2 regions of the Aestuariibius sp. HNIBRBA575 genome follow, and region 1 is predicted to be linked to the other one. Evidence: riboswitches for the same ligand, from Rfam matches in the RefSeq annotation. Region 1 holds a riboswitch; the other holds the start of a gene.
The links. Region 1 has a riboswitch for cobalamin ahead of AB1F12_RS00180 (ABC transporter ATP-binding protein). Riboswitches for the same ligand answer to the same signal wherever they lie in the genome.

Region 1 (15,680 bases):
GGTTAGACGGAAAGACCCCGTGCACCTTTACTACAGCTTCGCACTGGCATCAGGCACAATATGTGCAGGATAGGTGGTGGGCTTTGAAGCAGGAACGCTAGTTTCTGTGGAGCCTCCCTTGAGATACCACCCTTATTCTGCTTGATGTCTAACCGCGGTCCGTTATCCGGATCCGGGACCATGCGTGGCGGGTAGTTTGACTGGGGCGGTCGCCTCCTAAATAGTAACGGAGGCGCGCGAAGGTTGGCTCAGACCGGTCGGAAATCGGTCGTTGAGTGCAATGGCAGAAGCCAGCCTGACTGCGAGACTGACAAGTCGAGCAGAGACGAAAGTCGGTCATAGTGATCCGGTGGTCCCGAGTGGAAGGGCCATCGCTCAACGGATAAAAGGTACGCCGGGGATAACAGGCTGATGGTGCCCAAGAGTCCATATCGACGGCACCGTTTGGCACCTCGATGTCGGCTCATCTCATCCTGGGGCTGGAGCAGGTCCCAAGGGTATGGCTGTTCGCCATTTAAAGAGGTACGTGAGCTGGGTTTAGAACGTCGTGAGACAGTTCGGTCCCTATCTGCCGTGGGTGTAGGATACTTGAGAGGAGTTGCCCCTAGTACGAGAGGACCGGGGTGAACGTTCCACTGGTGGACCAGTTGTCGTGCCAACGGCAGTGCTGGGTAGCTATGAACGGACAGGATAACCGCTGAAGGCATCTAAGCGGGAAGCCCCCCTCAAAACAAGGTATCCCTGAGGACCGAGGTAGACTACCTCGTCGATAGGCCAGAGATGTAAGCGCTGTAAGGCGTTCAGTTGACTGGTACTAATGGTCCGATAGGCTTGATTTGATCCAGTAATAGCAAGGCATTACTCGGACAAAAGCATACACAAACAATGTACGAAACTTGGAACTGATGTTAAGGGCGACCAAAAAGTCGCCCGTGTTCTTTCCTTGGTTTGGTGGTCATAGCACGAGTGAAACACCCGGCTCCATTCCGAACCCGGCCGTTAAGCACCGTTGCGCTGATGGTACTGCATCTTAAGGTGTGGGAGAGTAAGTCACCGCCAAACCTAGAAAAGAACAAATTCTCTCTAAACGATATCAAAATCCCCAATCAAACACCCTGGGGAATACATCCTTGGCGCGGGATGGAGCAGCCCGGTAGCTCGTCAGGCTCATAACCTGAAGGTCGTAGGTTCAAATCCTACTCCCGCAACCAATGAATAATCTTATTACATTCAACACCTTATTATTACATTCAACACCTTAAACGCCCCTTAGGGCGGCATTCGCGTTTGTACCCTAAATCACAGTGCTACAACAGTGCTACGGAAAAGGTGCAGAAAGAAGGGTAAGCTGCGAAACAAGACATGCGCGGTGAACCTCACCAACAGCGGCTAAACCCGAATGAATGATTTTGTCCCTCTAATTGTTATCGGCGCAATTTTCGCCGCTGTTGTTTTCCTCTGGCTACCACCGCACCCAGACACCCGCCCTTTTGCCTCAAAGAGCTTCACTGGGCGCGTTAAGCATGTTGTGGATGGTGACACCCTCTATATTGCCAAACATCGCTCCTCTGTGCGTCTCTGAGGCGTTAACACGCCTGAAAATGGCGAATATGGGTTTCTGGCCGCAACCAGCCAGCTAAAGCGCCTTGTGCATGGTAAAAAAAACCGTTGCCAGATTATCGCCCGTGACAAATACGGGCGCACGGTTGCCCGTTGCTATCTTCCAGACGGGCGCGACGTTGGGGCGCTGATGATCCAAAGCGGCCACGCTAAGGAAATGCGCGGCTTTTCCCGTGGGTATTATTCAAATCTATAGGATGGATTCGACCGCCGCCGCTCATGTATACATGTTACCATGCCTAAGGAAAAAACAATGAGCTACGTTGCACCGAGCCGACAGGGAAAGACGCTCATAGGAGCGCATTTTGACCCTGAGATAAAACGCGAACTAAAGACCATCGCGGCGCATGAAGACACCAGCATACAAGCCTTGCTTGAGGAAGCCATTTCCCTGCTTTTGCGTGATCGTGCGGCTAAGCTGTCTGATGAGTAGGAGTATATAATGGGATTTGTTGGATGGGTTCTAGTCGGGCTTGTCGGTGTTGCATTCTTTGCTTTTCGTGCGTTTTCCTCTAACGCACATTAGCATGAAACTTTAGCCGCGAGCCATCAACGGAAGATTGACTAAATACCTCGCCAAGTTGCGCACAATAAATCCGTTCATTTACCAATTCTTGTCAATGTTCTGCGTGAAGAATTCCCAGACGAAGGAAACGAGATCACGGTGCTTTCCTTGTCTGATTTTTATGACCGAATAGCGATTTGGATAAGCGCTTATGATGGCAACGGCAGTTCGGGCGTACACAGAGAGTTTGTGCAGGATGGCAGGCGATTTAATGACGGGCGAACTTACCAAGAATTGGTGCAGGGTGAAATCGTCGGGCTTGCACCTGCCCCAGTTGCCCGCGCCGCTAGAGCGGATTTTGCGCAATGGTGGGACAAAATGGATCGTATCATAAAATTTACCACTGAAAAGGCGCTGGCCAGTGGCTACGTGGCCACCTAACACCCCTCACAGAAATCGTTGCTTCCACAACCTTCCAAGTGTGGTTACGCCAAATCCTGCCGAATTCATCTGCCAACTCTTACAATGCAAAACGATGGACCTGAATGTGGGGCACCTGAAGGCCTCTCCAGCCACCAGGGCCGCAACGCTCAGCGTAGGCGCGAAGAGCTTGATTTCTCTGTATTTGCGTTAGCGATTCTGGGTCACCTTCACCCAAGTTCAGAGCAGGCTCATTGTCTCGCAAGCGTTCAAATATCCCGTCTTCTTGCAAGGCAAGCCAACACGCTACTGGTCGCTTGGACGGGCGAACGATCGTCTTGCCTGTAGTTTCCGTGAAGAGAAGCCGCTTGAGGGCTCGAAACGGCATCCCGACATTGCCAACTCGCTGCGGGTGTGGCGCTGCGTTGTTCCTCGGCGCTGGGACGGATGACGGGAACATGTAGACGCATGGCGGCGGCAGACCATACGGCCCCAGCTCAATCTACCGATCCGGAGCTGTGACAAGCTACGGACATGGCCGCCCCACAGTTCCACACAACAAGCCCGTCTATCTAAAGCCTTTCCCTTCGATGCGCTTGTAAGTCATGATCAACCCAATTCCATCCCAGACTATAGGCTTCAAACGATCGGCAGGTTTAGAACGAAGGATGAAGACTGCGCCGTTGAAAGCGTCGAGATCAAATTCATTCCAAAAGATCGCAGCCAACCCATCCATACTTTTGCAGAAGTCGTCCGTTGATATAATCCCTGCGAATTCCGGCTCGTCCAAAGTGTCCAAGTGAGAACGCACACGCAGACAATGTCTAAGGGTCGCATTATATTTACATCAGGATAGCGGCAGAAACGGTTGCATCAGCGGTGCCCCAAAGTGGGTTTAGGTATGTGACAATCGTCGCCGTAGGAACCAGACAAAGAACACCCCGCCAATCAGGCCCGTAACGATGCCGATCGGCATATCATCTGGTGCCATGATCGTGCGGGCAATGATGTCCGCCCAAACCAGGAACACCGCGCCGCAGAGCGAGGATACGGGCAATAACCGGCGGTAATCGCCCCCGACCAACAGGCGCACGATATGGGGGATCATCAATCCGACAAACCCGATGATCCCTGAAAACGCGACCATCACACCGGTGATCAATGCGCCAATGACAAACACCGTCAACCTGAACCGCGCGACCGGAATGCCCAACGTGGTGGCGGTTTCATCCCCGATGGTCATGGCGTTCAATGTGCCAGATTTGAGCCATAAATAAGCGCCGCAGATGAACAGGATGGTCGCCGGATAAATCAGTTGGTCCCATTGTGCCAATCCCAGCCCGCCTAGCATCCAGAAAACCACCGTATGTGTGGCTCTTGGATCGCCGAGAAAAATCAAGACATTGGCGGCGGACATGACGATGAACGACACAGCCACACCCGCCAGAACCAAACGGTCTGCGCTGGTTGCAGCCGCAAATTGCGAAACCGCCAAAACAATGAGCGTCGCCCCAAGGGACCCCAAAAAGGCCAGCAATGGCACCGTCAACAGACCCAAGAATAACCCGGTATGCAAAAGGGCCAAGATCGCGCCGAACGCCCCCCCCGCCGAAATCCCGAGCAAATGAGGATCCGCCAATGGATTGCGGGTCACCGCCTGCAAACTGGCGCCCACCATCGCTAGGCCAGCCCCCACAAAACAGGCAAGGATGGCGCGTGGAAACCGGATGTCCCAGACGATGGCTTCACGGCCTCTGGACCAATCCTGCGTGATCGTGTCTGGGGCAATCTTGTTGATCAAAATGCCCCAGACCGTGCCCAGTGGAACCGATACCGCCCCAACGCTGACCGCAATCGACAAAGACCCCAACAGGACCAGACCCCCTAGGATCGTGGCCCCCCACATGCCGCGCGGCTTTGGTGGGCGGGGTCGGGATGATTGCGGTGACAGCGTCATAATCGGTTACTCAGCCCGAAACGCCGCGGCCAAGGTTTTGACAGCGTCGATGTTGCGCGGCCCCGGTGTTGCCTCAACATATTCCAGCACCACGAACCTATCATTGCGCACGGCGTCCATGTCGGCAAAGGCAGGGTTTGACATCATGAATGCGCGTTTCTGGTCGGCGGTCACTTCGCCGTAATTCACGATCACGATGACTTCTGGGTTGCGTTCAACCACAGCTTCCCAACCGATCGTGGCCCAGCTTTTCTCAAAGTCGTTCATGATGTTTGTGCCGCCTGCCGCTTCGATCAGCGCATTGGGCATGGCATAACGGCCGGCGGTAAACGGGACGTCTTCGCCGCTGTCATACACAAAAACACGTGGGGGGGAGTCCATTGCGGGCAATTCCGCAAGGAATGTATCCAGCTCGGCTTGGTAGGTTTCGATCAGCTGTTCGGCCCGGTCGGAAACGTCGAAAATCGCCCCAAGATTGCGCAGATCGGCATACATATCCTCCATGGATGCGGCGTCTTTTTCACCGATATGGATGCAACTTTCGGTTAGTTCGTAAACTTGGATGCCAAAAGGTTCCAGCGTTTCGGGGGTGACTTCGCCGCCCACTTTCATCCCGTAATTCCAGCCCGCAAAGAAGAAATCAGCATCCGCGCCGATCAGAACCTCTTTGGAGGGGTATTGCGATGACAATTCGGGCAGTTCGGCCACGCCTTGGGTCATTTCGGCGTCCAGCTTGTTCCATCCGGAAATGCCCGTATAGCCAACCATACGATCCGCAAGCCCCAGAACCAGCATCATTTCTGTGAGGTTCACATCGTTTGAAATCGCGGCCTGAGGGGGCGTTTCAAACGTCACATCACGTGCACAGCTTTGCACGGTGGTTTGGGCCATGGCGGCGCTGGAAATGGACAACGCCGCCAATGTCAGAACGGTTTGTTTCATCAGGTATCCTATTCAAATTGGTAGATTAAACGAAAAATGGGACTCGCCACTCAAAGCGAGGTGATCGCGCTGGGCGTCAACTTGGAACGTGGTGGAAACCAACCTATCCGTGAGCAAAGTCTGAGGCGGGCCAAATCCCTGTGGGTGGCCATCCTTTAGAACCAGCACATCGTCGCAGACACTCGCGGCCATATTCAGATCATGCAGCGACACAACAATGGTCAGTCCCAGACTGCGGATCAGGGAAACCACTTCGAGCTGGTGACGTACGTCCAGATGGTTTGTGGGCTCATCCATAATCAAAACTTGTGGTTCCTGCGCCAATGCGCGCGCCACCATGACCCGCTGTCGTTCACCGCCGGATAAGGTGCCAAAATCGCGATCTGCCAGGTTTTGCAGGCTCAGCGTCGTCAAAACCGTATCAATGATGGTTTCGTCGCCGGTTCTGCCGGTGGTGAACCGGGTTAAATGCGGCGTTCTGCCCAGCCGCACGATTTCCCTCACCGTCAATCCAAATGCAGAGGCCTGCTCTTGTAGCACGGCTGCGATCCGCCGTGCGCTGTCACGGGCGGACATGGCCCAGATGTCTTGGCCATCGATGCGCACCTGACCGGTTTGCGGTTTCTGAAACCGGTAAAGCAGCCGCAACAACGTGGATTTTCCAGCGCCGTTGGGCCCGACAACGCCCAACACACGCCCCGCTGCAACGCGAAACGTGGTGGCATGCAAAACAGGTTGGGATGATTTCGTGGGCGCCCAGCTCACGTCGACCACTTCAAGCTGCGCGACGGTCATGATCGGCATCCTTGATTGGTGAAACAGCCCTTTTCGCCCAACAGGGCAGTGCCACAACACGCGCCGGATACGCGGACTGTTTGCCGCGCATTCAGAACCGTTTCACGGCCAAACAAAAATGAAATTTCAGCCCCTAGGGCCAGAGTGTGACAAGGTCGCCAATCCATTTCGCCCTCCGCAAATATGCGGGATGCAAAGCAGATAGGTCGTGACCAACGCGCGTTATTCGAGCCGCCATCATGATCTCCTAACCAGACACCCCGTCTGGGTTGAGTTGCATTGACGACACCAAAATGTCGCCCGATGGCAGGTCTCCTGACTTGCGGATCAGCGTTTTCCCGAACCTTCCCGGGCCTTGCGGCTCAGTGGTGCTCTTCGGGTCAACTCTCCGCTTACAGTTGCGGGGGCAGTTACGGATTTGGCGCTTTTGAGCTCTTCCTTACCGTATTCCCTTTTCATCCCAGACGCATATTCGCCGGCTGGAAACCATCTGTGGGTGTTTTGAAATATCTGGGCGGGCGCGTCAAGTCTGACAGCGTGGGCAGATAAGCCGATTAAAATAGTCGGATAAGTTAAGGACGCGGCTTAAACGCGCTGGACAACCCAATTGGTCCTGCCTATGCAAGGGGCGTTCGCAAAGCCAACCATTTTGGTCAGCCATGCCTTTGATCAAGGATGACTGATATGCTTCGCGCAATTTCCCTTTGTTTTATGACGATGGCGGCCCCTGTTTTTGCAGAAACGACGACCATCGAAACCTATGCCGGGCCCATGGACGTATCCGTTTTGCCCGACCGAATTGCGGTGTTTGATATTGCTGCATTGGACACGCTTGATGCGCTGGGCGTGGCCGTGCACGGCGTCGTATCGCCGCTTTATGTCGATTATGTCCAACATTCGGTGCAAAATGCGGACAATGTTGGCACGTTGTTTGAACCCGATTTCGAAGCCATCGCCACAGGCAATTACGACCTGCTGATTGCCGGGGGGCGATCATCCCGTGTGGCGCTCGATTTGACAAAAATCGCACCGACCATCGATATGACAATCTGGGAAGATACCGTCGGGCAGGGGCTCGACCGGCTGGACGCCTATGGGGATGTTTTTGGCAAACAAGCCGAGGCAGCTGCATTGCGATCCGCATTCCAAGACGCGTTGGATACGGCAAAACAGGCGATGTCAGACGAAGGTAACGCGTTGATTGTCATGACAAACGGTCCAACAATCTCTGCTTATGGGGCCAATGGTCGGTTTGGTTGGCTGCACACAGCCATGGACATCCCAGAAGCCGTCGCCGCAGTAGAACAGGCCACCCATGGCGAAGCGATCAGCTTTGAGTTCATTCTGGATGCAAATCCGGACGTGTTAATCGTCATCGATCGCGCCGCGGCAATTGGCCAGGACGGTGTCACCGCAGCCGTGACGTTGGACAATGAACTGGTGCGTCAAACGACGGCTTGGGCCAATGGCAACGTGATTTATCTGAACAGCGCAAATGTCTATATTTCCGGTGGCGGCATTCAGTCGATGACACAAATCGTTTCCCAATTTGCAGCGACGTTTTCGGATGGCTGAATGACGGATATATACTGGTTTGGGGCGGGTGTTTTTATACTCGCTCTTTTATCGATTGGGTCGCTTTTCGTCGGGGTGATTGACCTGACATTTACGGATATATGGCGCGATCCACAGGCGGTGCGGTTGATCGGGATCAGCCGGTTTCCCCGCACAGCTGCCGCGCTAATTTCAGGCGGCGCATTGGCCGTTGCGGGCAGCGTGATGCAAATGCTGGTGCGCAACCGGTTTGTCGAACCAATGACGGCCGGAACCGGGCAGGGCGCAGCATTGGGCGTCTTACTGGTCACGATCTGGATGCCGCAGGCGACGATTTTCACCAAAATGGCACTGGCATCTGTGACCGCGTTGATATCGAGCCTTGGTTTTCTGGCGATTGTGCGCCGTTTACCCCCCAGCCAGCCCCTATTGGTGCCTTTGGTTGGCTTGGTTTATGGCGGGATCATCGGCGCTGGTGTGTTGTTTGTCGCGTACCAAGCGGACCTGCTACAGTACATTTCCGTCTGGCTGAACGGCGAATTTTCGGGCGTTTTGCGCGGGCGCTACGAATTGTTATGGCTGACTGGCGCCGGGGCGGTTCTGACCTATTTTGCCGCAGATCAGTTTGCGACTGTGGGCATGGGGCAGGCGGTGACAACAGTGGGCATCATTCCTTTTGTCGGGCTGGTGGTGCCCAATATCATCTCGCGTTTGCGTGGCGATAACCTGCGCCGTACCTTGCCTTTGGTGGCAGTGTTGGGCGCGGTTCTGACGCTCGGGTCTGACATGTTAGGGCGGGTGATCCGCGCACCGTTTGAGATCCCAGTTGGGACCGTTTTGGGGGTCACGGGGGCTGTAATCTTCCTGTGGTTAATCTATCGGGCGCCATCCTATGAATAGGCGATTGTTTTGGCTGGCCTCACTGTTTTTACTCTGTTGCGCGGCGTATATGACGCTTGGCGCACGAGGCCCCATCGGGTTTGTGCTGGCTTTTCGCGGATCAAAGCTCGCGGCATTGATATTGGTGGGAATTTCGATTTCAACCTCAACCATTCTGTTTCAAACGGTCACACAGAACCGCATTTTAACACCGTCGATCATGGGATTTGACGCGCTCTATGTCCTGATCCTGACGGCGGCTGTGTTCTATCTGGGGGGGATGACATTTGCGGGGATGTCGGACCAGGTGATCTTTGTGGGGGCGGCAGGAGCAATGACTTTGGCGGCGCTTTTGCTGTTTTCGACAATGTTGCGGTCAGCGCAAAACAACCTTTTGAGGATGATCCTGACGGGGATCGTTTTTGGGGCCTTGTTTCGAGCGCTGACAGATTTCATGCAACGCCTGATCGACCCCAATGAATTTTCCGTCGTCCAAGGCGCGTCCTATGCCAGATTTTCATTGATCGAAACGGAATTACTGTTGGTCGCGGCGTTGATTTTGGGCGGGGCGATGCTGTGTACATGGCGGATGCGATTCTCATTGGATGTCATGGCGCTGGGCCGGGAAACGGCTGTAAATCTTGGAATAGACGCCAGCAATGTGCAAATGCAGGCGCTGATTTTAGCGGCCCTTTTGGTGGCTGTATCCACCGCTTTGGTTGGGCCTGTCGCGTTTTTGGGACTGTTGGTGGTCAGTTTGGCGCGGCTGACCACACCGGTTGAAAATCACGGCGTCCTGCTTTGCAGCGGCGCGCTGATTTCGGCCATCACATTGGTCGGTGGGCAAACCATTTTGGAACGTGTTTTCCAACTGGCCTCACCTTTGTCGGTTGTGATTGACCTGATGGGCGGTGCGTTTTTCCTGTTTCTCCTCCTCAAAGGACATCGCTGATGATTTGCGTGCGCAACCTATCCCATCAGATCGGCAACAGTTTGATCCTAAACGATATTTCCGTTGACATTCCGCAGGGCAAGGTCACGGCGCTGGTGGGGCCAAACGGGCAGGTCACCGTGGGGCCTTTGACGGTTGGGGCGTGTTCCAACCGGGAATTGGCCAAATATCTGTCGATTTTGCCTCAGATGCCGGATCAGGTGCCGCGTTTAACGATCCGCGAATTGGTGTCGTTTGGCCGCTATCCCTATCACCAAGGCCGCCCCAACCCGCAGGAGAGGCAAAAGGTGGACGCCGCGCTGAATGTGTTTGGATTGGCCGAATTTGCCAATCGACCGATTGCGGCCCTATCGGGGGGGCAACGACAGCGTGCGCAGATCGCAATGATATTTGCCCAAGACACCGACTATATGCTGCTGGATGAACCGTTGAACAATCTGGACATTGCCGGAGCGCGGTCGTTGATGGCGCTGCTACGACAATTGTCTGATCAACATGGCAAAACGATCGTGATTGTGTTGCATGATATCAATGTCGCCAGCCGCTATGCGGATTGGTTGGTGGCGATGGATGCTGGCCGGATCGTTGCACAAGGACCGCCAAAACAGACTGTGACCCCCCAGTTTTTAAGGGATGTTTTTCGCACCGATGCGGATATCCACCACATTGACGATGTGCCGGTGGTCTTGGTCTAAGCTGCGGCTTCGGCGCGTTTCATTTCCTGATGTTCGTCTTCGATCAGCCCGATTTTCCAATAACCGGATATATAAGCATCTGCCTTTGGCACGCCCCGACGGTTGATGATTTCGCGGCGCAACGCTTTGATCATGCTGCTTTCTCCGGCGATGCAGGTCTGTACGCTGCCGTCAAATTCCGGCAAGGCGGCAATTAAATCAACGCTTTGGGTTGCGGGCTGGGCGGGGTCTGTGTGCAAAATCCAATGCACCTCGACGCCCTCTGGAGCCTGTAGCTCTTGGCGATCATCCAGGGAAAGAACCTCAAAGAAGGCCACGCCTTTGGCATCACGAGGCATCGCATTCAGGGTGGCCGCCGCGACGGGTAGGGCGGACATATCCGCCGCAATCACATAGGTATCAGCGTGAAAATGAGCGAGCTTTATCGGCCCCGGCCCGGCAAACCCAGCAACGTCACCGACGCGACAACGACGGGCCCACGCGCTGGCGGGGCCGGTATCGCCATGATCCACAAAATCAATGTCGATTTCGCCTTTCTGGGGGCGAATGTGGCGGATCGTATAGGTGCGCATATCAGGGCGCGGCCCCGTCGCCAGCTGGGTGCTAAAATCAGCTTCGCTCTGATCTGGACGTGGCAGGAACAGCTTAAAATGTGCGCCTTCGATACCCTCCCCCAACGGTGCGATCCAATCGGCCACACAGGTCACGCGGATCATATGGGGCGTCACCCATGTCTTTGCGCAGACACGCATCACACGCGGGGGGCGTTTCGGGGGCACGGCCATTTGATTTTCCTTTGATAGGGCGTAATCAGGTGCAAGTGACCCGCGACAGGGGCCAAATTTTGTTAGCTCATCGTTTTCTGACAGATTTTGTCGGAAAAGAAAAGAGCATGTTCATCCCGCGCAAGCGTTTGCCGCTCGGAGCGCTGTAATAAAGCAAGCGTGTCATCCGCACTGAGCCCTTTGGCCTGAGCGCGCTGCCAGATTTTACGCGCTGAACTGGGCGACCAAGGCAGCGCCGCCTGACAGAGCCAAGCACGCAACACAGGCGGTAAAGTGTCATAGGTTTGCATTGAATTGCGCGCACGGCGCTTGCCGCGCAGGCTTGTTTGCCCCAAATTGCCAGAGCGATGAATGGTCATGGTGTTGGCCGAGAATGGAAAATGTCGCTTATGTAACTAGCTAAGTTACTGAATGCTCGCAACAGTGAATGTTGCGTGATGTCAAAGCGCGAGGAGTAGAGCCGTGAAACGAAACAGCCGTCTGTCATTGGCTTTGCACACCCTGAGCCACATGGCCTCAGACCCGGATAAAATGCGCACATCGGCCGATATTGCCGATCACGCGGGCACAAACCCGGTTGTTGTACGGCGGGTGCTAGGCAAACTGCGCGAGGCCGGTTTGTTAACGTCAGAAAAAGGCCATGCCGGGGGGTGGCGGTTGACTCGAAATCCGGCAGAAATCAGTCTGGCGGATGTGTATCTGGCGCTGGATGAACGGCTGGTCGCCAGCAACACAACCCAAGACGCCCCCAGCTGTTCGGTTGAAAATGCGTTGCATCAACGGGTTTCAAGCGTGCTAGAAGATGTCGAGCAAAGTCTGATTCAAAAGCTGTCTGAGACATCCATTTTAGAGGTGCGTCGCGCACCCTAAGCCCTGCCACGATAAGTGATCCATGCGCTGGGCTGATTGATTGAAATCCGTCCATTTAACATAATGTTAATCATTCTGGACGGATGCCCCTGCTTTCCGGTACGCTGCCACGCAGACATTGGTGGAAATGGTGGCAACACCGGCCGGGCATTTTTCCGGCATAACGCATGCCGCGTTGTTTCTGCGAAAACGTCGTTTTTATTGTTGTAAGGTTTGACCCCCGCACAATGACCCAACGGGTTAGACTGCTGTGGACTAAATATTTGTAAGGCTTGGCCTGCTGAACGTAGAAGGAAACCGGGATGACTGAAACGCCCCGTATATCAGAATTTGAACGTGCAATTGACCGCCATGCGCATGCGGAAAACACCCGGCATGAGGTCATCCGTTCCTATTACCGCGTACGCCAGACCCTAGGATATCTGGGGGTGTCGCTGCCCTTTCTGCTGATGCTGAGCAGCGCGGTCAGCAACGCCGAACTGGAACCGTCTCTCAGCGACTTTTTCCACACGATTTCGCGCGACGTGTTTGTCGGCGTGTTGTTTGCAATCGGAACCTTTTTGGTCATTTACGAAGGATATGAACGCGAACCGGGCGAAACCTTTACCGATAATTGGCTGGCGACGGTGGCCGGACTTTCGGTGTTTGGCGTGGCGCTCTTTCCAAATGAAAGCCCATCCGGTCAAGTGGCCGCTCTAACCCAGCAATTGGTGGGGATCGGCATCAGCCCAATCATTCATTATTCGAGCTGCCTTATCTTTTTCTACTGTATGGGGCATTTCTGTTTGTTCCGCTTTTCCAAAACCAAACATCCGGGGCGCCGTAAATATTACATCGCCTGTGGGTGGACCATCGTTGCCTGTGGTACGATGCTGGCGATCGCATCCTATTGGAAACAGATGGGACCGCCGGCTTTGACGGCGTTTGTTTTGGAAAACAATGTGGTGTTCTGGGTCGAAGCGATTGGCGTTTGGGCGTTTTCATCTGCCTGGGTCATCAAAGGGCGCGGTGATCAGGAATTGTTGGCGGCCTTTCCAATCAACAGCACCCGGCCAAAACACACCCAATCTTAAACCCGACCGCGCGCAACGCGCCATCAGGAGAAACATTATGTGGGCCAAACTGGCAGACCATTTTTTGCGCAAAATCATCAAAAATGGTGAATTACGGATCACGTGGCCGGACGGCTCAGAGGCAAAATACGGTGATAGGGTCGGCATTTTTTCGGCGATCCATATCCATGATCCCGCTTTGGCCCGCAAATTGGTGTTGAACCCTGAACTGGCCATCGGCGAAGCGTATATGGACGAAACCCTGACCATCGCTGAGGGGGATTTGGCCGGGTTTATGACGCTGGTTGCTACAAATGCGCGCGATCATGGGGTCGGCCATATGAAAACCGCAGCCACAGGCGCTCGCACGATTTTACGCCAGATTGCCCAGAATAACCCCCTGCCGGTTGCCCGAAAAAACGTCGAAATCCACTATGATTTATCGACCGACATGTACGAATTGTTTCTGGACAAAGACCTGCAATATACCTGCGGATATTTCAAAGATCCGGGCATGACCCTAGAGGAATCTCAGGATGCCAAAAAGGCCCATATCGCGCGCAAACTATGCCTGAAACCGGGAATGCGCGTGCTGGATATCGGCTGTGGCTGGGGGGGGATGGCGCTGACTCTGGCGCGTGATTACGGGGTGCATGTGACCGGCGTGACCCTGTCGATTGAGCAGGTGAAATACGCCCGCGCCCGCGCCCAAGCCGAAGGTCTGACCGATAAGGTCGAGTTCAAGCTGCTGGATTACCGCGAAGTGTCCGAAACCTTTGATCGGATCGTTGTTGTGGGCATGTTGGAACATGTGGGTCAGCCGCAATACGGGACTTTTTTCGGCAAAATAAAGCAAAACCTGAAACAAGACGGGATCGCGATGGTGCATGTCATTGGCCGCAGCACGCCGCCCGGCCGCACGAGCCCTTGGTTGCATAAATATATTTTCCCGGGCGGATACACGCCCGCCCTGTCCGAAGTGTCCCGCGAGATTGAGAAAAAGCGTTTGGTGGTCACGGATGTCGAAGTGTGGCGCAGCCATTATGCGCGCACGGTGCAACATTGGATTGATCGGTTCGAAGCCAATCTGGACCCAATCCGCGACATGTATGACGATCGGTTTTTGCGCATGTGGCGGTATTACCTGATCGCCAGCGAAATCAGCCTGACCGAATTGGGCATGTGTATTTTCCAATACCAAATCACCCATCATCCGATGGCGGCCCCCATCACGCGCGACTATATTTACGCACAGGATTAGAACCGGGCCGCACGAAAGGGCGACAGGTCAATATTGGTGGGTGTGCCCGTGGCGATATCAGCCACGATACGACCGGTTTTGGGCGCCATCATCAGCCCATAATGGCTGTGGCCAAATGCGCAAATCAATCCGGGTAGATCCTTGCATTCTTCGATCAAAGGCAGGCTGTCTGGAAAGGACGGCCGGATGCCCATCCACGTATCAGGGGTTTTGTGCTTTAGGTCGGGGATCATGGATTGGGCGATCTGTTTCAGCGCGCGCAGTCGGCCCGGGTTTGGTGGCGCGTCGATCCCGGTAAATTCCGCCACCCCCGCAATGCGCACTCCGCCATCCATTGAACTGGCAACCGCATGGGCATCCGTATCCATGATCGAATTGTTCAGATGCAAATCCGCATCGCCAAAGGACACGTGGTATCCCCGTTCCGCCGCCAGAGGCAGGGATATGTTGAACCGTCTCAGCAATTCAGCGGACCAGATGCCGGCGGCCAGCACCACTTTGTCAAAGGGATGCGTGCCCATATTGGTGATTACGTCCCAGCCGCCAGAAACAGGCGTCAGGTCCCGAACCGTTTCGCGGCAGATCTGCCCACCCAGAGCCTTGATTTTGTTAGCAAGCACCGTGCCCAGACGCCCCGGATCGCGCGCGCGGGCCTGCCCTTTGATCAGGATCGCGGCTTGAAAATCATGTGACAGGTTGGGTTCCAGATCCCTTAGATCAGCGGCGTCGATCCGTTCCAGATCGGCCCCTTTTTGGCGGCGCATTTTGTAGCCAAGCGATGACAGGTCAGCGTTACGCGCATCACGAAAAGCATGCACATACATCGCGTCGGCAATCAGGTCATCGTGGCCCGTGCCCCGCAGCAATTCCCGATAAAGCGTCACCGCATCGCCGCAAAGCAATTGCATCGCATCGGAATTGGCCTGCGCACGGTCAAGGCGGCTTTCGCGTAGAAACCGGATCAACCAGGGCAAATATCCCGGCCCTTGGCGCATCGACACGCCCGCCGGACCATTGGGGCGCAGCAACATGCCCGGGATTTGTTTCCAGATTCCGGGCATGGCCTGCGGAATAATCGACCAAGGCGAGATGATCCCGGCATTGCCAAATGACGTGGCCTGACCGGGGGCATCGCGTTCAATCAGCGTCACACGATGCCCCGTGTCCAGCAGCGAAATGGCGGCGCAAATCCCGATGATCCCACCCCCGATCACGCCCACATGTTGTTTGTCCTGCATGTCAGGCAGCAGCCATTGATGTTTGCCGCTTTGCCAGAAACTGCAGGATGATGGCGGGGCTGGCAATCAGCAGCGCAACCAGATCGGCAGACAGGCTTGGGGCGATGAACACCAACCCGGCGAGGGCACATTGGACGCGATTGATGGCCCCCATC
Region 2 (15,680 bases), 790 kb from region 1:
AATGACACCGCCAGCAAACAGCCGATTTCGGTCGCGGTGCGCGCAATTTCAGGCACCACACCGGATGTGGATAGGGTGATGCGCCGCCGCGACAGGCAGATGCCTTCTGGGTCCATGGCGATATTCATCGCATCGCGCACGTTTTCGAAATTATAAAGCGGCTCACCCATGCCCATCAAAACGATGTTGGACAGCAGCCGGGAATCATAGGTGCGTGTGCCCGGTTCGGGCCATTCGCCCAGATCATCGCGCGCCAGCATCACCTGACCGATGATTTCCCCTGCCGTCAGATTGCGCACCAGTTTCTGTGTCCCGGTGTGGCAAAACGAACAGGTCAACGTGCATCCAACCTGAGACGAAATGCACAGCGTCCCACGGTCGGTTTCGGGGATATAAACCACCTCTACTTCGTGACCACCCGCGATGCGCACCAGATATTTGCGTGTGCCATCCGTGCTGACGTTTTTTGTCACGATTTCAGGCAGTTCAATGACAAAGTTTTCGGCCAATGTGACCCGAAACGCCTTTGACAGATTGGTCATCAGGTCAAAGTCGCGCACCCCCCAATTATACAGCCATTGCCAGATCTGATTGACCCGCATTTTGGCCTGCTTTTCCGGGGTGCCCACAGCAATCAACGCGTCGCGCAATTGCGGACGGGTGAGGCCGATAATGTTGGTCGGTCCCTCGGGCAATTTGCGGGGAATGGTGACCAGATCTTGGGTAATGGGCGCGGACATTTGGCAGGACTCCGAAAGCTAAGACGGGACCAATAGGGGGGAACAGACCAAAAAGCAACGTTTGTAGGGGGGCGGTTCTGCATCCGCCACAGACCTTTGCGCAAACAGGTCGCGCAAAGGTGAGATAGGCGATTTAGCCTGCGCAGCGGCGCGCGGCGTCTTCGGTTGCGGCCGTAAAGCCAAGCAGTGAAAAGCTGTCGATGGTTTGGTTGCCACGACCGGATCGGCCCCGCGCCACGGCATTGGCGCCGCGTTTCATCGCAGCAACGATCTGCGCATCCGCATCAGGCGTCGCAGGCCAAGCCCATTCACCATCGGTATAAAGCTCAAAGTTGCTATCCCCAATGCTGAGCGTCACTGTCGAGCCACCCGCAAATGGATACCCGCCGGTAAAAACAACCTGTTCGACGACATTGCTGCCCGGACGGTTGAACACCATCAACAGGATTTCGCCGCGCCGACCTTCGGTTGGGTTGCCGTTGCGATCCACCAGACTGGAATCCTTGGGCGCGGAAACGGCCCAGCATTCACGTGGATTGTCTTCTTCAAAGACGCTCCAATCGGTATTGGTCGCAACGCGATTTGTTGTTGTGTCCTGTGCCTGGGCGCTAAACCCAACCAACGTCATGCAGGCGGCTAAGCCCAGCCCACGCAAAAGATTCGAATTCATATTTACAGCCTCCAAGCTGTCCTTGCCTCTCAACGACTCCCCAGTCGGTACATTCTATGGCACCTTTTTGGACTGGATTGACCCGTTTCAACTCGATACCCACAGATTTAGCAGGAATCTGCCGGTCGGGGAAACCCCCCAAACAGGTGGAAATCCAAGGAATTGAAGGTGAGGAGCGGGAAATGGCTGGTGATACGACGTTGGTCGAACTGTGGCGTGGCGGCATTTTAGAAAGCGTACACCGTGGTCATGCTGTGATCTGTGACGCAAAGGGCGACGTAATTGCGTCCCTTGGCGATCCTAATGCGGTGATTTTTCCACGCTCGTCTTGCAAAATGATCCAAGCATTGCCGTTGGTAGAAAGCGGTCTCACGCTCAGTGACGAACAATTGGCCCTGTCTTGTGCGTCTCACCAAGGGGCGGCGATCCATACTGACCGAGTGACTGCATGGTTGAACGAATTGGGGCTGGCTGAGGCCGATCTGCGATGCGGTGCACAGGTCCCCGCCGACAAAGACGCCAAATTCGGCCTGATCCGCGCCCATCAGGAACCGTGCCAAATTCACAACAATTGTTCCGGGAAACATGCGGGATTTCTGACGCTGAACCAACATATCGGGGGCGGCGCTGACTATGTGGACGTGGATCACCCGCTTCAGCAAATGGTGCGGGATGCCTTTGAAGGCGTCACCGGCGAAACCAGCCCCGGTTTTGGGATCGATGGGTGTTCTGCCCCTAATTTTGCCACATCGGTCACTGGATTGGCCCGCGCGATGGCGCAATTTGCCAGTGCCGGTCAGCGATCCGATGCGCGGGCCGAGGCCCAGCAGCGATTGACGGCGGCCATGATGAAACATCCTGATTTGGTCGCCGGGGAAACCCGCGCCTGTACCGAATTGATGCGGGCGATGAATGGGCTGGCGGCGATCAAAACCGGCGCCGAGGCGGTGTTTGTCGCGATTGTGCCGGGCCGTGGATTTGGGATCGCGCTCAAGGTCACCGATGGTGGCACCCGCGGCGCCGAAGCCGCAATCGCGGCGTTGTTGTCCAAAATCGGCGTGTTGGATGAAAATCACCCAATGGCCCTAAAACGCAGCCACGGTCCGTTGCGCAATTGGCGTGGCATCGAAGTGGGTGAAATGCGGCTGGCCGCACCGTTGGCGGAACTGACGATTTAATGCCCACCCATGCGGATGACGGGTGGGGATTTGAGTATTATTGCCAACAAAAATGGCTGTTACAGTTGGGATTTTAGGGCGGTCATCAGACCCGTGACGGCCTTGATATAGCGTTCATTTGTCAGGGTGCCGGTTTCGTCAAATTGCTTGCTGGTCTCGCCCACCAGCACTTCGTTGCCGGGGATCAGGTTGGGGCGAAACGGACGCATGGCATGGCGTAGCACGTCTTGGGCACGTTCACCGCCGCTGCGGCCAGCGGTTGCCGACATCACAGCGACGGGTTTGTCGGCCCATGGATTGCCATCCACCCGGCTGACCCAATCGAGCGCGTTTTTAAGCACGCCAGATATGGATTTATTATATTCCGGGGTCGCGATGATCACCGCATCAGCGGCTGCGATCTGGTCGGCCAATCGCTGAACGCTGGCGGGGATGCCAATGTCGGATTCGATGTCCCCTGAATAAAGCGGGACATTGAGATCGGCGAAGTCAAAATGATCCGCATCAAAAATTCTGGCGGCCTCTTTGACCAACAAAGAATTGGTAGAGGCGGCGCGCAGTGATCCGGAAATGCCTAGCAATCGTGTCATTGTAACTCTCCTATTTGTTGACACAGACCTAATGGTTTCAGGCGGGGGTGCAACAAAAGTTGGGTCTGAATAGGCACAGATTACATGTGCGGATGCGCACATCAGTGGTTAAATTGTCGATATATGTGGAGAAATGTTGTAAAAATTGCCCCGCAGGATCAACCCGCAGGGCAGGGCTATGCTTAGTATTCAACGCCGATCTGCGCCTTGATGCCGGAACGGAACGGATGTTTGACCAGCTCCATTTCCGTGACCAGATCGGCGGCTTCGATCAACTCTTCTTTGGCGTTGCGGCCGGTCAGAACCACATGGGTCAGCTCTGGCTTTTCGGTTTTCAAAAATGCGACCACTTCGGCGACGTCCACGTAATCATAGCGCATTGCGATGTTGATTTCATCGAGCAAAACCATCGTGTTAGATGGATCACGGATCAGGTCCTTGGCCTTGGCCCATGCGGCCTGCGCCATTTCAATATCGCGGGTTTTATCTTGGGTTTCCCAAGTGAACCCTTCGCCCATTGTGTGGAATTCACATGTGTCGCTGAATTTATCGAGGATCAGATTGCGTTCGCCGCATTCCATGCCGCCTTTGATGAATTGCACCACGGCGCATTTCATATCATGGGCGATGCAGCGGAAAATCATTCCAAACGCAGCAGAAGATTTGCCTTTGCCTTTGCCGGTATGGACCATGATCAGACCCTTTTTGTCGGTCTTGGTGGCCATGATTTTATCGCGTGCGGCCTTCTTCTTGACCATCTTCATCGCGTGGCGGTCTGCGTCTTCAGTCATGATCTCTCTCCGATTTAGTTATCTGATCTAGGATCACCTCAGACGCATGTGCAAGCATAAAACAAAGGGCGCCGCAAAATGTGACGCCCTTTGGGGTATGTGTTGGCCCGGATTATTCTGCGGGCACGGCATAGCCTGATTTTGCACGGCCAAAATGGCGACGGTTCAGGTACAGAACCAGCAGGACCATGGCGACCTGAAACCCGACAGCGATGGCGGTCAGCGTCCAGTAGGCAATGCCAAATTTCGCGATCACAGCTGCGCCGACCAGACCTTTGTTGATCCAGAAATGGCCCAACACAGACAGGGCAACCCCCGGGCAGACCAAGGCATAGGAACCGGGCGAGTTGCCGTCGCCGGTCAGGAACGCCTGCGCATATCCTTGGCGTGCGAGCACCAGCAGACCCAATAGACCAAAGGTGATTTGGATGGACAGGAACCGGGTCAGAAACATCAGGTTATCCGCAGCGCCTGAATGGGCCTCAAACGTTGTGTGCAGCCCGTGATTTTGACGCAGAAACATGATGCCAAGGATGGTCAGGATCGGGATGATCACCATCAGGGTTGGGCCTGCCTCTTTGGCGGTGCCGTGTTGCAGCATCGAACTGAACGCGGTGATGCCTGCAACCACCGTATAAAGCAGCGCGATGGTGCCAAAGAACGTCGACAGGATCAGCGACACCCCAACAACGGTTGCGTTGCCTGACATGGCGGCCGGGGCGGACAGACCAACGGCCACCATGGACAGGGCAAAGGCGGGCAAAAGCTGGGCAAAGGAATTGTGCGCAGTGACGTCAAACACGCCACCTTGGGCCAGCACCCGCCCTAAAAAATGGCCAATCATTCGAAAGGCCAGATAGCCAATGGTCAGAAACGCGATCATGGCCGCCGGAAACAGGTATTCGACGATGGACCACAGGCCGGGCACAAAAACCAGACCGACGATAAACAGGCCATTGACCGACATGGCCAAGGCCAGCGGCATGGCCAGCAACGTGGTTTCACCATTGGTTTGACGCAGTTTGGAATAGGCATCCGTTTTTGACCATTTGGCATAGGCGCCAAGGTTCCAGAACAGCATTTTCAGGTTCAAAAAGGCCATCGCCGCAATGCCCAAACCGGCGATCGCGATCGACAATTGCATCAAGGGCGCACCGGTGGACCACGCGGCCATGATATCTTCGAAAACGGGGACGGGTTTGCCGGGATGGGGCACCCAGAACATCAGATACATGAAAAACGTGACCGACAGGCCACCTGCGCCGAGCGAGGCGAGGAAATATAGCGGCGAATATGTGTCCGCCGGGCGGGTTTGGGTTTGCATGGCTCTCTCCTTTGGCCGGGGGGCCGAAATTAAAACATTAGGAAAGTGTTATGTGTTATCGAAAGGTAGTGCTTTGACATATGTCAAAAGCGAAATGTATTAACCCAAAGTGGGGTCTGACACGGTTTGCAGCGTCTCAAACGTCGCTTTGCGCCTGTTTGGGGGCTTATCCGTCCAACAGACCCGCAATCCGGGCGCGGGCCGAATTTGACTTGGGTTGCCAGAGGTCGCGATCAATCGCTTCTTGTAATCGCTGTGCAATGTCACGCAGGGCAGGTGCGTTGTGATCCCCGATAAAGTCGCGGGTTTCGTCATCCTCAAGAAAGGCGGCTTCGACCATGTCGAAATGGTGGTTGCGCACCGTGCCGGTGGTGGCGGCAAAGGCAAACAGATAATCCACTGTGGCGGCGATTTCGAATGCGCCTTTGTAACCATGGCGTTTGACGCCATCGATCCATTTTGGATTCACCACGCGAGACCGGACAACGCGGGCGATTTCATCGTCTAGCGTGCGAATGACGGGCCGTTCTGGGCGCGAATGGTCGTTATGATAAATCGGACGATCTTGGCCTTGCAATGTGGCCACGGCGGCGGCGGCCCCGCCTTCGAATTGGTAATAATCGTCGCTGTCCAAAACGTCATGTTCGCGGTTGTCCTGGTTTTGCACAATGGCATCAACCTGGGTCAATCGCTGTTCCAGCCCGGCGCGATCCGCGGCCCCGTCCTGACCGGCGCCATAGGCATAGCTGCCCCATTCCAGATAGGCATCGCCAAAGTCGGATTTTTGCGACCAGATACGTTCATCGATCAACGCCTGAAGCCCAGCCCCATAAGCGCCCGGTTTTGAACCATAAACCCGCGATGTCGCTTCGCCGGATTTGGCGCGGGCGGCGGCGGGGTTTTGATCCGGGGTTTCGTCGAGTTGCTGAATGGCGCGGGCGGCGGAATCCACCAAGGCGATCAATTGCGGGAACGCATCGCGAAAGAAGCCAGAGACACGCAACGTGACATCGACACGCGGGCGGCCCAGCGTGTTGATCGGTAAGATGTCAAAGCCCGTGACGCGCCGATTGGCAGCGTCCCATTTGGGCTTTACCCCCATCAGGGCCAAGGCCTGTGCGATGTCATCACCACCCGTGCGCATGTTGGCCGTGCCCCATGCGGTCAGCAACAGGCTGCGCGGCCAGTCGCCATGATCCTGAAGGTGCTTTTCGATCAGCAGATTGGCGGATTTCCATCCCAGCGCCCATGCGGTTGGTGTCGGCACGGCGCGACTGTCCACAGAATAGAAGTTTTTGCCGGTGGGCAGCACGTCCAGACGGCCACGTGTCGGCGCGCCAGAGGGGCCCGCGGGTGTGGCCTGCCCTGATAGGGCATTCAGCACAGCGGCGCCTTCGTTGGGGCCGCAGGATTGCAGGATCGGCAGGATATTGGATTGGATTTCTTTCAGAACTGCGGTTGAGGCCGGACCCGGTGGTGTCGCGCGTTGGTCTGCTTGGGCGACGCCCCACCCCCCGTCCCGCAATAGGGATTGGGACAAAAGTTCAAGCCGTTCAACGCTGTCGCCATTGGTGCGCCACGTCTGTGGTGTCAGCGGGGCGAGCAGGTCTGGTTTGTGCCCGGCAGGCGCGGCCAAATCACAATCCAGCGGATCAATTTGCAGATCCAGATCCAGCGCCAAAGCCCGCAGCAAAGACGCATCAGCCCCGGTGCCATCGCCGCGCGGCACACGGGCCAGCGCAATCGCCAGATCGCGTTCCTGTTGGTCCGTTGGACTTTGACCGAACACGTGTAAACCGTCGCGAATTTGGGCTTCCTTTAGTTCACATAAATAGGCGTCAAGTTTGGCCAGATCGCCATCCTCATCGCCGTCAAACCCTACATCTGCGGCCAATCCAGTTACATCAGACAGGGATAGGATTTCGCGGCGCAGATGGGTGATGCGGCGTGGGTCCACGCCGGCGGCTTCGTAATATTCGTCTACCAATGCCTCTAGATCACGCAACGGGCCATAGCTTTCGGCGCGGGTCAGGGGCGGGGTTAGGTGGTCGATAATCACAGCGCTGGCGCGGCGTTTGGCTTGGGTGCCTTCGCCCGGATCATTGACGATAAACGGATAGATATGCGGCGTTGTGCCCTGCGTGATTTCGGGCCAGCAGGTTTGCGACAGGGCGATGGCTTTGCCCGGCAACCATTCCAGATTGCCGTGTTTGCCCATATGCACAATCGCGTCCGCACCCCAGTGGTGACGCAGCCAGAAATAAAACGCGAGGTAATTATGCGGCGGGACCAGATCGGGCGAATGATAGGTATCGGTCGGATCGATGTTATAGCCACGCGCCGGTTGCAGGCCGATAACGGCATTGCCAAATCGGTGAATGGACAGGGCAAAGCCGGGGGTGCTGGTGTCATCTGAGGGGGCAAAAAACGGGTCGGTTTCGGGCGCGCCCCAACGATCAATGATTTGCTGTTTGGACGCGTAGGGCAGCGCGTCAAAATGTGTTTTATAAACATCCATTGGCAGGATTTCCCCGCCCTGTTTATCCGCACGATCCGTCAGCCAATTGGTTGGCCCGGCCATGATTTGATCCATCAACGCCTGGGCATTTTCGGGGGGCTGGGTCGTGTAACCGGCCTGTTGCATCAGGGTCAGCACATGCACCGTGCCTGCGGGGGTATCCAGCCCAACGCCATTGGCCAAACGCCCGTCTTTGTTGGGGTAATTGGCTAGGATCAGTGCGGCTTTGCGGTCGGCCACGTTGTTGTCACGCAAACGCGCCCAGTTTTTGGCCAAGTCGGTGACAAAATCGATGCGATCACCGCGCGCTTGATAGGTGGCAATCGGGCATTCGGTGGCATCGTCAAAAAACGCCTCGCCCTTAAAACTGATGGCGCGGGTCAGAATGCGCCCGTCCACTTCGGGCAGGGCGACGTTCATGGCGATGTCGCGCGCGGATAGACCGTTTAGGCCTTCTTCCCAAACCTGTTCTGATGACGCGGCTAGCACAACCTGAAACACCGGCGCGGCGTTGGCGGCCTCAGTTGTGAGGGGGTTAACGGGGCTGTCATCGCCCGCATGGGGGGACCCAACCGCAAAGGATGTGCAGTTCAGGATCACGCTGGGCGGCGCGGCGCGAAATAGGGTGTCCAAGGTCGCTTGGCTGACCGGATCTTTGAGAGAGGCGACAAAGATCGGCAGCGGATTTAGCCCGGCGCGCAACAGGGTTTTGGTCAACCGGTTCATCGGATTGAGCCCAGCACCCTGCACCAAGGCGCGGTAGAAAATGATCGGCACGACGGGCGCGTCTTTGGTCCAATCAGCCTGCGCGGTGGCGATGTCGGCCAGACCGGGGCCGGGCCAATAGATGCCAGCGCGCAGCAGCGGCTTGGCGGGCGGGGGTGTTTCGCCGCCCTCTAGCATGGTGGTGGTGTAATCTAGGAAATGGCGGGCATTTTGTGGGCCGCCTTCGACCAGATAGGACCATAGCGCGTCATAATCCGCGCCCGAAACGGTGGAAAATTCACGCAGTTCCGGGTCGGGTTTGTCGTCGCCGGGCAGGGCGGCAAAGGGAATGCCTGCCTCATGCAGGCACGCAGCATATTGTTCAAATCCGTATTTCCAATAGCCCGCACCGCCCAGAACCCGCGCCACAACCAACCGGGATTTGGTGGCGCATTGGTCCAGATGCAAATCCACCGACATCGGATGGATCAAATGCATCATCGAAGCCAATCGCAATGTCTGATCCCCGCCGCGATTCGCATGGGCCTGTGACAGCGCCGCCAATTCCGTATCGGCGGCTGAAATCACCACCACATCCGCAGGGGTTTGGCCCAAATCGACCGGTTCTTTGCCGTCGTCAATGGATCCGGGGGTCGCAGCAAGCAGGTGCATCAGGAAACCTTGCGTGTTAGAGGGGCGCCAAGTGAGAGGACGACATTATGGATTACAAAGCCGCAGGAGCGCCGAAAATGGGTAAAAACACCCCCAGACACCAAGAACATAACGCACATGGGTCCAAGAAAAAGCCGTTTGGTCAGCAAGACAGCAAAGCCGAATTGCTGGCGCGGATGAAGGCCGCGCAATCTGCTAAGTCGGACAAAACCGACACCTAAGGCAATGGGCGGGGTCACAGTGTTTTTTCCATAAAGACGGAAAATTCGCTGGCTTCGTAATCGCCAAAGGGATCACAATAGGTGAACCCAAAACGTTCATAAAGCCGGTGCGCGGCGTCAAGCCCCGTGCCGGTTTCCAGTTTCAACATAGTGATGTTTTCAGCGCGGGCGGCGTCTTCGATTTGGCGGATCAGGGCGGCGCCGACACCTTTGCCGCGGGCGTCGGGCGTGGTGAACATGGATTTCACCTCTGCGTAGCCATCTTTCAATGCAATCGCGCAAGTGCCCAATTGCGTCTGCCCCTGACGCGCCACAAAGAACCGGATATGATCGGCACAAAGCGCATCAATGGGCAGAAACAGGCAAGCATCGGCCGGGAACAGGGATTGCATCAAGGCGTGGCTTTGTTTCAGCAGCGCCGTGGTTTGCGGATCCCGTGGATTTCCCGGCTCGATCAAAATCATGCTTGTAGGGCCTGCGTGATTTTGGCGTGATCCAGCCCAGCCTGACCGATCACAACCAGCCGCGTTTCGCGGGGCTGATCGCCAAAGGGCTGATCGAAGTAAGTGTCCACTCGTGGACCAACAGCCTGCAAGGTCAGGCGCATCGGTTTACCCGCCACAGCGGCGAACCCTTTGAGGCGCAGGATGTCATTGGCCCGGATCACGTCGGCCACTTGCTGGGCAAATGCGGCCGCATCTGTGACTTCGCCGCAGGTGACAACAAAGCTTTCAAAGGCGTCATGATCGTGGTCGTGATGATGGTGGTGGTGATGATCGCCATCGTGATCGTCATGGTGATGGTCGTCATGATGATCGTCGTGGTGGCCATCATGGTGGTGGTGATGCACCTCGCCGCGTGCATCCATGTCCGCCTCGGCACCGATGCCTTGGCCCAGCAACACGTCGACGGGCAGCGCGCCCATCGTGGCGCGCACCACCTGCACGCCATCGCGACTGTCGGTTTTCAGTTTGGACGTCAGCGCATCAGCCTGATCCGCCTCTAGCAGGTCGGATTTGTTGACCACAATCATGTCCGCACAGGCGATCTGATCTTCGAACAACTCAGACAGCGGCGTTTCATGATCCAGATTTTCATCCATAGCGCGCTGGGCGTCCACGGCGGCGATGTTATGGGCGAATTGTCCGTCATGCACGGCTTTGCCATCGACCACGGTGACCACGCCGTCCACGGTGACCTTGGTGGAAATACCCGGCCAGTTAAACGCACGCACCAACGGTTGCGGCAGGGCCAGACCGGATGTTTCAATCACGATATGATCGGGGGCGTTTTCACGCTCTAGCAGCTTTTCCATCGTTGGGATAAAATCATCGGCGACAGTGCAACAGATGCACCCATTGGACAATTCCATGATGTCGTCTTCGGTGCAGGTTTCGTCCCCGCACCCCTTTAGGATGTCCCCATCCACGCCCAGATCGCCAAATTCATTGATGATCAGCGCAATCCGTTTGCCATTGGCGTTTTGCAACATATGGCGGATCAATGTGGTTTTCCCTGCTCCGAGGAAACCGGTGACAACAGTGGCGGGTATTTTGGCTGGCATGACAGACCTCTAAAATCAGAAAAAGCCGGCGACAAAAGGGCCGCCGGCGTAAGAATGTCGTGATCAGATAGGGTTAGGCCGCGTTATATAGACGCGTAGAAACCAATCCGGATCCATTCATGTTGTTCAGTTTTTTGGCGGCTGCCAAAACCGCGAGATCGACAATTGGTTCGATCAACAAAACCGATGCATAGGCCAAGCCAAAAGAGGCAACCGATGCCAGATTGTCTGCGCCAAAACCCTGACCATAAATCGCCCAGAATGCGACCCATGCGATCACGCCACCCTGATAGGCGGCTGATAGTTTCAACGCCTGTCCATAAGACAGATCAACATAGGCCATGTCAGAGGGTACGATTTTTTTGGCGACAAAATGGATGGCAAACAACGGCATCAGCAATGTTGTGACGTTCACTGTAAACATCGGTACATCAGATGGGGCAAATAGCATGCCCTGCAGCGCCAGACCTGCGGCCAGACCAATCGCAGCCGGGGCTGTGCCCAGAACCAGCAACAATGTGGTGCCCAAAATAAAGTGCACTTCGGAAATACCGACCGCAAAATGGGGCAACACTTCGAAGAAAATGAACACACAGATTGTGGCGATGGCACTGCGCGCGATCAGGGAAATCGGCCCCTTATCCTTCAGGCTGTCCCAGATCAATTTTGCGGCGATTGTGGCCGAGCCAGCTGCGGTTGCGACGCTCAGTGCCATTTTGGCGCCGTGTACGACGCCAGGTTCGATATGCATATCTCTCTCCTTTACCGTCATCCCCGACGGTGGTTATGTCTACACATGGCAGGTCTCCTGACTTGCGGTCGTGGCCTCCGTCGCCTTCCCAAGGATGTGTTCCTCAGTGGCCTATGACGGACGCGCACCGCTTACAGTCGCGGGGGCGGTTGTGGCATTGAACCTCCTGATTGGATCGGTCCGCACCATATTCCCTTTTGATCCCTCAAGGTGCTTTGCACCCCTCATCGGGAACCATGTCGGGCCTTTGTGGGTTAACGTCCCATTTGGGTCAAGCCGGATTCCGACGCGATGGGGGGCAATAACGTCGCATTTTGAGGGCGGATATCGGCGATTATCCGCAATATCTTGTGGATAAGTGGGCAGGTTATCCCAGATACGGGGGTCTTTCATTGACACAGATGCCTGCCCTGATCAGACTTTTACGATCAACCAGAATCACACGAGGCCCCATTGCGGTTCACCAAACTCAGGCTCAACGGCTTCAAAAGCTTTGTCGATCCGACCGATCTGATCATCACCGATGGTCTGACCGGGGTGGTGGGTCCAAATGGCTGTGGCAAATCCAATCTGCTCGAAGCGTTGCGTTGGGTGATGGGCGAAAACCGCCCCACCGCCATGCGCGGGGGCGGCATGGAAGACGTGATTTTTGCGGGCGCATCATCGCGTCCCGCGCGCAATTTCGCCGAAGTGGTTTTGCAGATCGACAACACCGAACGGCTGGCCCCGGCAGGGTTCAACGACAATGACCTGTTGGAAATCACCCGCCGCATCACCCGCGATGTGGGGTCCGCCTACAAAGTCGGGGCCAAAGATGTACGCGCGCGCGATGTTCAGATGCTGTTTGCGGATGCGTCCACCGGGGCGCATTCCCCGGCTTTGGTGCGGCAGGGGCAGATTTCTGAACTGATCAACGCCAAACCCAAAGCCCGCCGTCGCATCCTAGAAGAGGCGGCCGGGATTTCAGGCCTGTATCAACGTCGCCACGAAGCAGAGCTGAAGCTAAAAGGCGCGGAGCAAAACCTGACCCGTGTCGATGACGTGATCGAACAGCTGGCCGGGCAATTGGGGCAATTGGCCCGCCAGGCACGACAGGCCGCCCGGTATCGCGAAATTGGTGGCAATCTGCGTCTGGCCGAAGGATTGCTGCTGTATCGCCGATGGAAAGAAGCCGACGAAGCCCGCGCCGCCGCCCAAGCCTATCTGAAGGAACGCACTGTTGCGGCCGCCACCGCCGAAGGGGCCGCGCGTCAAGCCAGCAAAGCCCGCACCGCCCAAGAAGACGTGCTGCCACCGTTGCGCGAAGAAGAAGCAATTGCCGCCGCAGTGCTGCAACGCTTGCAAGTGCAGCGTGACACCTTGGCGGATCAGGAAAAACGCGCCCAAGATACAATCGAAACGCTGACATCCCGCATTGCGCAATTGACCCGTGACATCGACCGCGAAGCCGGGCTGAACAAAGATGCAGGCGAAACGATTGAACGGCTGGATTGGGAGGCCGATCAATTGGCCAAAGCCAGCGAAGGCCACGACGAAAAGCTAAGTGAGGCCGACAAACAGGCCCAAGACGCCGCGCAATTGCTGCAAGAACGCGAAAGCGACATGACCCGGCGCACCGAAGATATGGCACGTCTGTCAGCGCGGCACCAATCGGCCAAACGTCTGTTGGATGACAGTCAGAAAACACTGACCCGCAACGAAAGCGACGCCGAACGCGCCCGCATTGCCAGCACCGAAGCCAAGGCCGCGCTGGCCAAATCCGCCGAGGATCTGAACGCCGCCCAAGCCAAATCCGAAGCCGCCGCCACCACCGTGGCGGCCGCCGAAGAAACACTACTGCAAACCGAAGCCGCCCGCGCCGAAGCGCAAAGCCGCGAAAGCGATGCGCGCGTGGCCCGCTCCGAGGCTGAGGGCGAGGCGAACGCTTTGATGGCAGAGGTGAACGCGCTGGCCAAACTGGTGGATCGCGACGCCCCCGAAGGCAGCCAGATCATGGATCAGCTGACCGTTGAGGGCGGCTATGAAAAGGCGCTGGGCGCGGCTTTGGCCGATGATCTGCGCGCCCCTGCAATCAATATGGACGCGGTGACCGGCTGGGTTGCGTTGCCCACCTATCTGTCGCAACAACCCCTGCCAGATGGCGTGCAGGCGATGACCAATTTCGTCAAGGTTCCAGATGTTCTGGAACGCCGCATGGGGCAGGTGGGGCTGGTCAATCGGGTTGAGGGCGCGCAATTACAGGGCACGCTGAAACCCGGCCAGCGCTTGGTCAGCCTAGAGGGCGATCTGTGGCGCTGGGACGGGTTCCGCGCCGGGGCCGAGGATGCGCCATCTGCGGCAGCGTTGCGATTGCAGCAATTGAACCGGTTGGTGGAATTGAAACGCGACCTAGAAGACGCCAAATCCCGCGCGGATGGCACTAAATTGGCCCATTCCGAACTGACCCGCCGCCTGACGGCCCTAACCGAAGCCGACCAAGCCGCGCGCCAAGCCCGACGGGATGCGGATCGGTTGATGGCCGACGCCGCGCGTGAGCTTAGCCGTGCAGATGCTGATAAAAACATGGCCGAAGGCAAGTTGGAAACCTTTGGCCTGACGTTGCGCCGCCACGAAGAAGATGCATCCGCCGCGCGGGTGCAGTTGAAAGAAGCCGAAGCGGCGGTGGCGCAGCTGGGTGATCTGGATGATGCGCGTGACGAGGTGGAACAGGTCAAAATGGCCGTAGAAGCCGCGCGGATCACCATGATGACCCGCCGTGCGGCCCATGACGAATTGCGCCGCGAAGGCGATGCGCGCACCAAACGCAGCCAACAGATCACCAAAGACGTGTCGGGTTGGCGTCACCGATTGGAAACCGCCAATAAACGCACCGCTGAACTGGCGGATCGCAAAGCCGAAAACGAAGCGGAATTAGAAGGGGCCAGTGCAGCGCCGGGCGAAATTGCGGCCAAACGCGCCGAGCTGGCCACGGGGATCGAAGAGGCAGAAACACGGCGCAAGGCCAGTGCGGATAAGTTGGCACAGGCGGAAACTGATCTGCGCGAAATGACCGTGACCGAACGCGAGGCAGAGCGTCAGGCATCTGAGGCCCGCGAAGCCCGCGCCGCCGCCGAAGCCCGCGCAGACGGGGCGCGTGAAACCGTGGATGCCGCCGCAGAACGGATCATGGAAACGCTGGAAACCACGCCCCAAGATTTGCTGGAAGGTCTGGATGCTGACCCCGAAAAAATGCCCAGCTCTGAGGCCATTGAGGCAGATGTGAATCGGTTGAAACGGCAGCGCGACGCGTTGGGGGCGGTGAATTTGCGCGCCGAAGAAGACGCCAAAGAGGTCCAGGATGAGCATGATTTGCTGGTCAAAGAAAAGCTGGATCTGGAAGAGGCGATCAAAGCGTTGCGCACTGGGATTGCGGGCCTGAACAAAGAAGGCCGTGAACGGCTTTTGACCGCATTCGAAGAAGTGAATCGCAGCTTTTCGGTGCTGTTCACCCATCTGTTTGGCGGCGGAGAGGCGAACTTGGTTCTGGTCGAAAGCGATGACCCGCTGGAAGCCGGGCTGGAAATCATGTGCCAACCACCGGGCAAAAAACTGAGCACTTTGAGCCTGTTGTCGGGGGGGGAACAGACCCTGACGGCGATGGCGCTGATCTTTGCGGTGTTTTTGGCCAATCCCGCGCCGATTTGTGTGCTGGATGAGGTCGACGCGCCGCTGGATGACGCCAATGTGGGGCGGTTCTGTGATCTGCTGGATGAAATGACGCGGCGCACCGATACGCGGTTTTTGATCATCACCCACCACGCAGTCACCATGAGCCGTATGGACCGGTTGTTTGGGGTGACGATGGGCGAACAGGGTGTCAGCCAATTGGTGTCTGTGGATCTGAAAAAAGCCGAACAATTGGTGGCCTAAATGGCGGCATCATTCTGCCTGACACAAATGTGAAAGGTCAGACCGCG

Region 2: linked by a shared signal. The riboswitch ahead of AB1F12_RS12950 (energy-coupling factor ABC transporter permease) and the one ahead of AB1F12_RS00180 (ABC transporter ATP-binding protein) in region 1 are both predicted to bind cobalamin.

What each region holds. Positions count from the first base shown of each region.
Region 1 covers NZ_CP162414.1:26,615-42,294, forward strand. Annotated here, with positions in the region: rRNA gene AB1F12_RS00135 (23S ribosomal RNA) at 1-839, shown strand, start outside; rRNA gene rrf (5S ribosomal RNA) at 948-1,062, shown strand; tRNA gene AB1F12_RS00145 (tRNA-Met) at 1,135-1,211, shown strand; gene AB1F12_RS00150 (thermonuclease family protein) at 1,619-1,816, shown strand; gene AB1F12_RS00155 (ribbon-helix-helix domain-containing protein) at 1,874-2,053, shown strand; gene AB1F12_RS00160 (hypothetical protein) at 2,294-2,566, shown strand; gene tnpB (IS66 family insertion sequence element accessory protein TnpB) at 3,114-3,281, opposite strand; gene AB1F12_RS00170 (FecCD family ABC transporter permease) at 3,441-4,451, opposite strand; gene AB1F12_RS00175 (ABC transporter substrate-binding protein) at 4,509-5,444, opposite strand; gene AB1F12_RS00180 (ABC transporter ATP-binding protein) at 5,457-6,239, opposite strand; cobalamin riboswitch at 6,527-6,745, opposite strand; gene AB1F12_RS00185 (siderophore ABC transporter substrate-binding protein) at 6,924-7,814, shown strand; gene AB1F12_RS00190 (ABC transporter permease) at 7,815-8,693, shown strand; gene AB1F12_RS00195 (iron chelate uptake ABC transporter family permease subunit) at 8,743-9,624, shown strand; gene AB1F12_RS00200 (ATP-binding cassette domain-containing protein) at 9,624-10,319, shown strand; gene AB1F12_RS00205 (siderophore-interacting protein) at 10,316-11,104, opposite strand; gene AB1F12_RS00210 (DUF6525 family protein) at 11,167-11,463, opposite strand; gene AB1F12_RS00215 (Rrf2 family transcriptional regulator) at 11,567-11,974, shown strand; gene AB1F12_RS00220 (hypothetical protein) at 12,277-13,047, shown strand; gene AB1F12_RS00225 (class I SAM-dependent methyltransferase) at 13,085-14,287, shown strand; gene AB1F12_RS00230 (NAD(P)/FAD-dependent oxidoreductase) at 14,284-15,525, opposite strand; gene AB1F12_RS00235 (TRAP transporter permease) at 15,527-15,680, opposite strand, start outside.
Region 2 covers NZ_CP162414.1:2,563,853-2,579,532, reverse strand. Annotated here, with positions in the region: gene rlmN (23S rRNA (adenine(2503)-C(2))-methyltransferase RlmN) at 1-740, opposite strand, end outside; gene AB1F12_RS12995 (invasion associated locus B family protein) at 874-1,410, opposite strand; gene AB1F12_RS12990 (asparaginase) at 1,593-2,588, shown strand; gene AB1F12_RS12985 (NADPH-dependent FMN reductase) at 2,648-3,178, opposite strand; gene cobO (cob(I)yrinic acid a,c-diamide adenosyltransferase) at 3,361-3,969, opposite strand; gene AB1F12_RS12975 (hypothetical protein) at 4,082-5,293, opposite strand; gene cobN (cobaltochelatase subunit CobN) at 5,460-9,188, opposite strand; gene AB1F12_RS12965 (hypothetical protein) at 9,266-9,409, shown strand; gene AB1F12_RS12960 (GNAT family N-acetyltransferase) at 9,424-9,873, opposite strand; gene cobW (cobalamin biosynthesis protein CobW) at 9,870-10,973, opposite strand; gene AB1F12_RS12950 (energy-coupling factor ABC transporter permease) at 11,047-11,724, opposite strand; cobalamin riboswitch at 11,754-11,978, opposite strand; gene smc (chromosome segregation protein SMC) at 12,178-15,633, shown strand.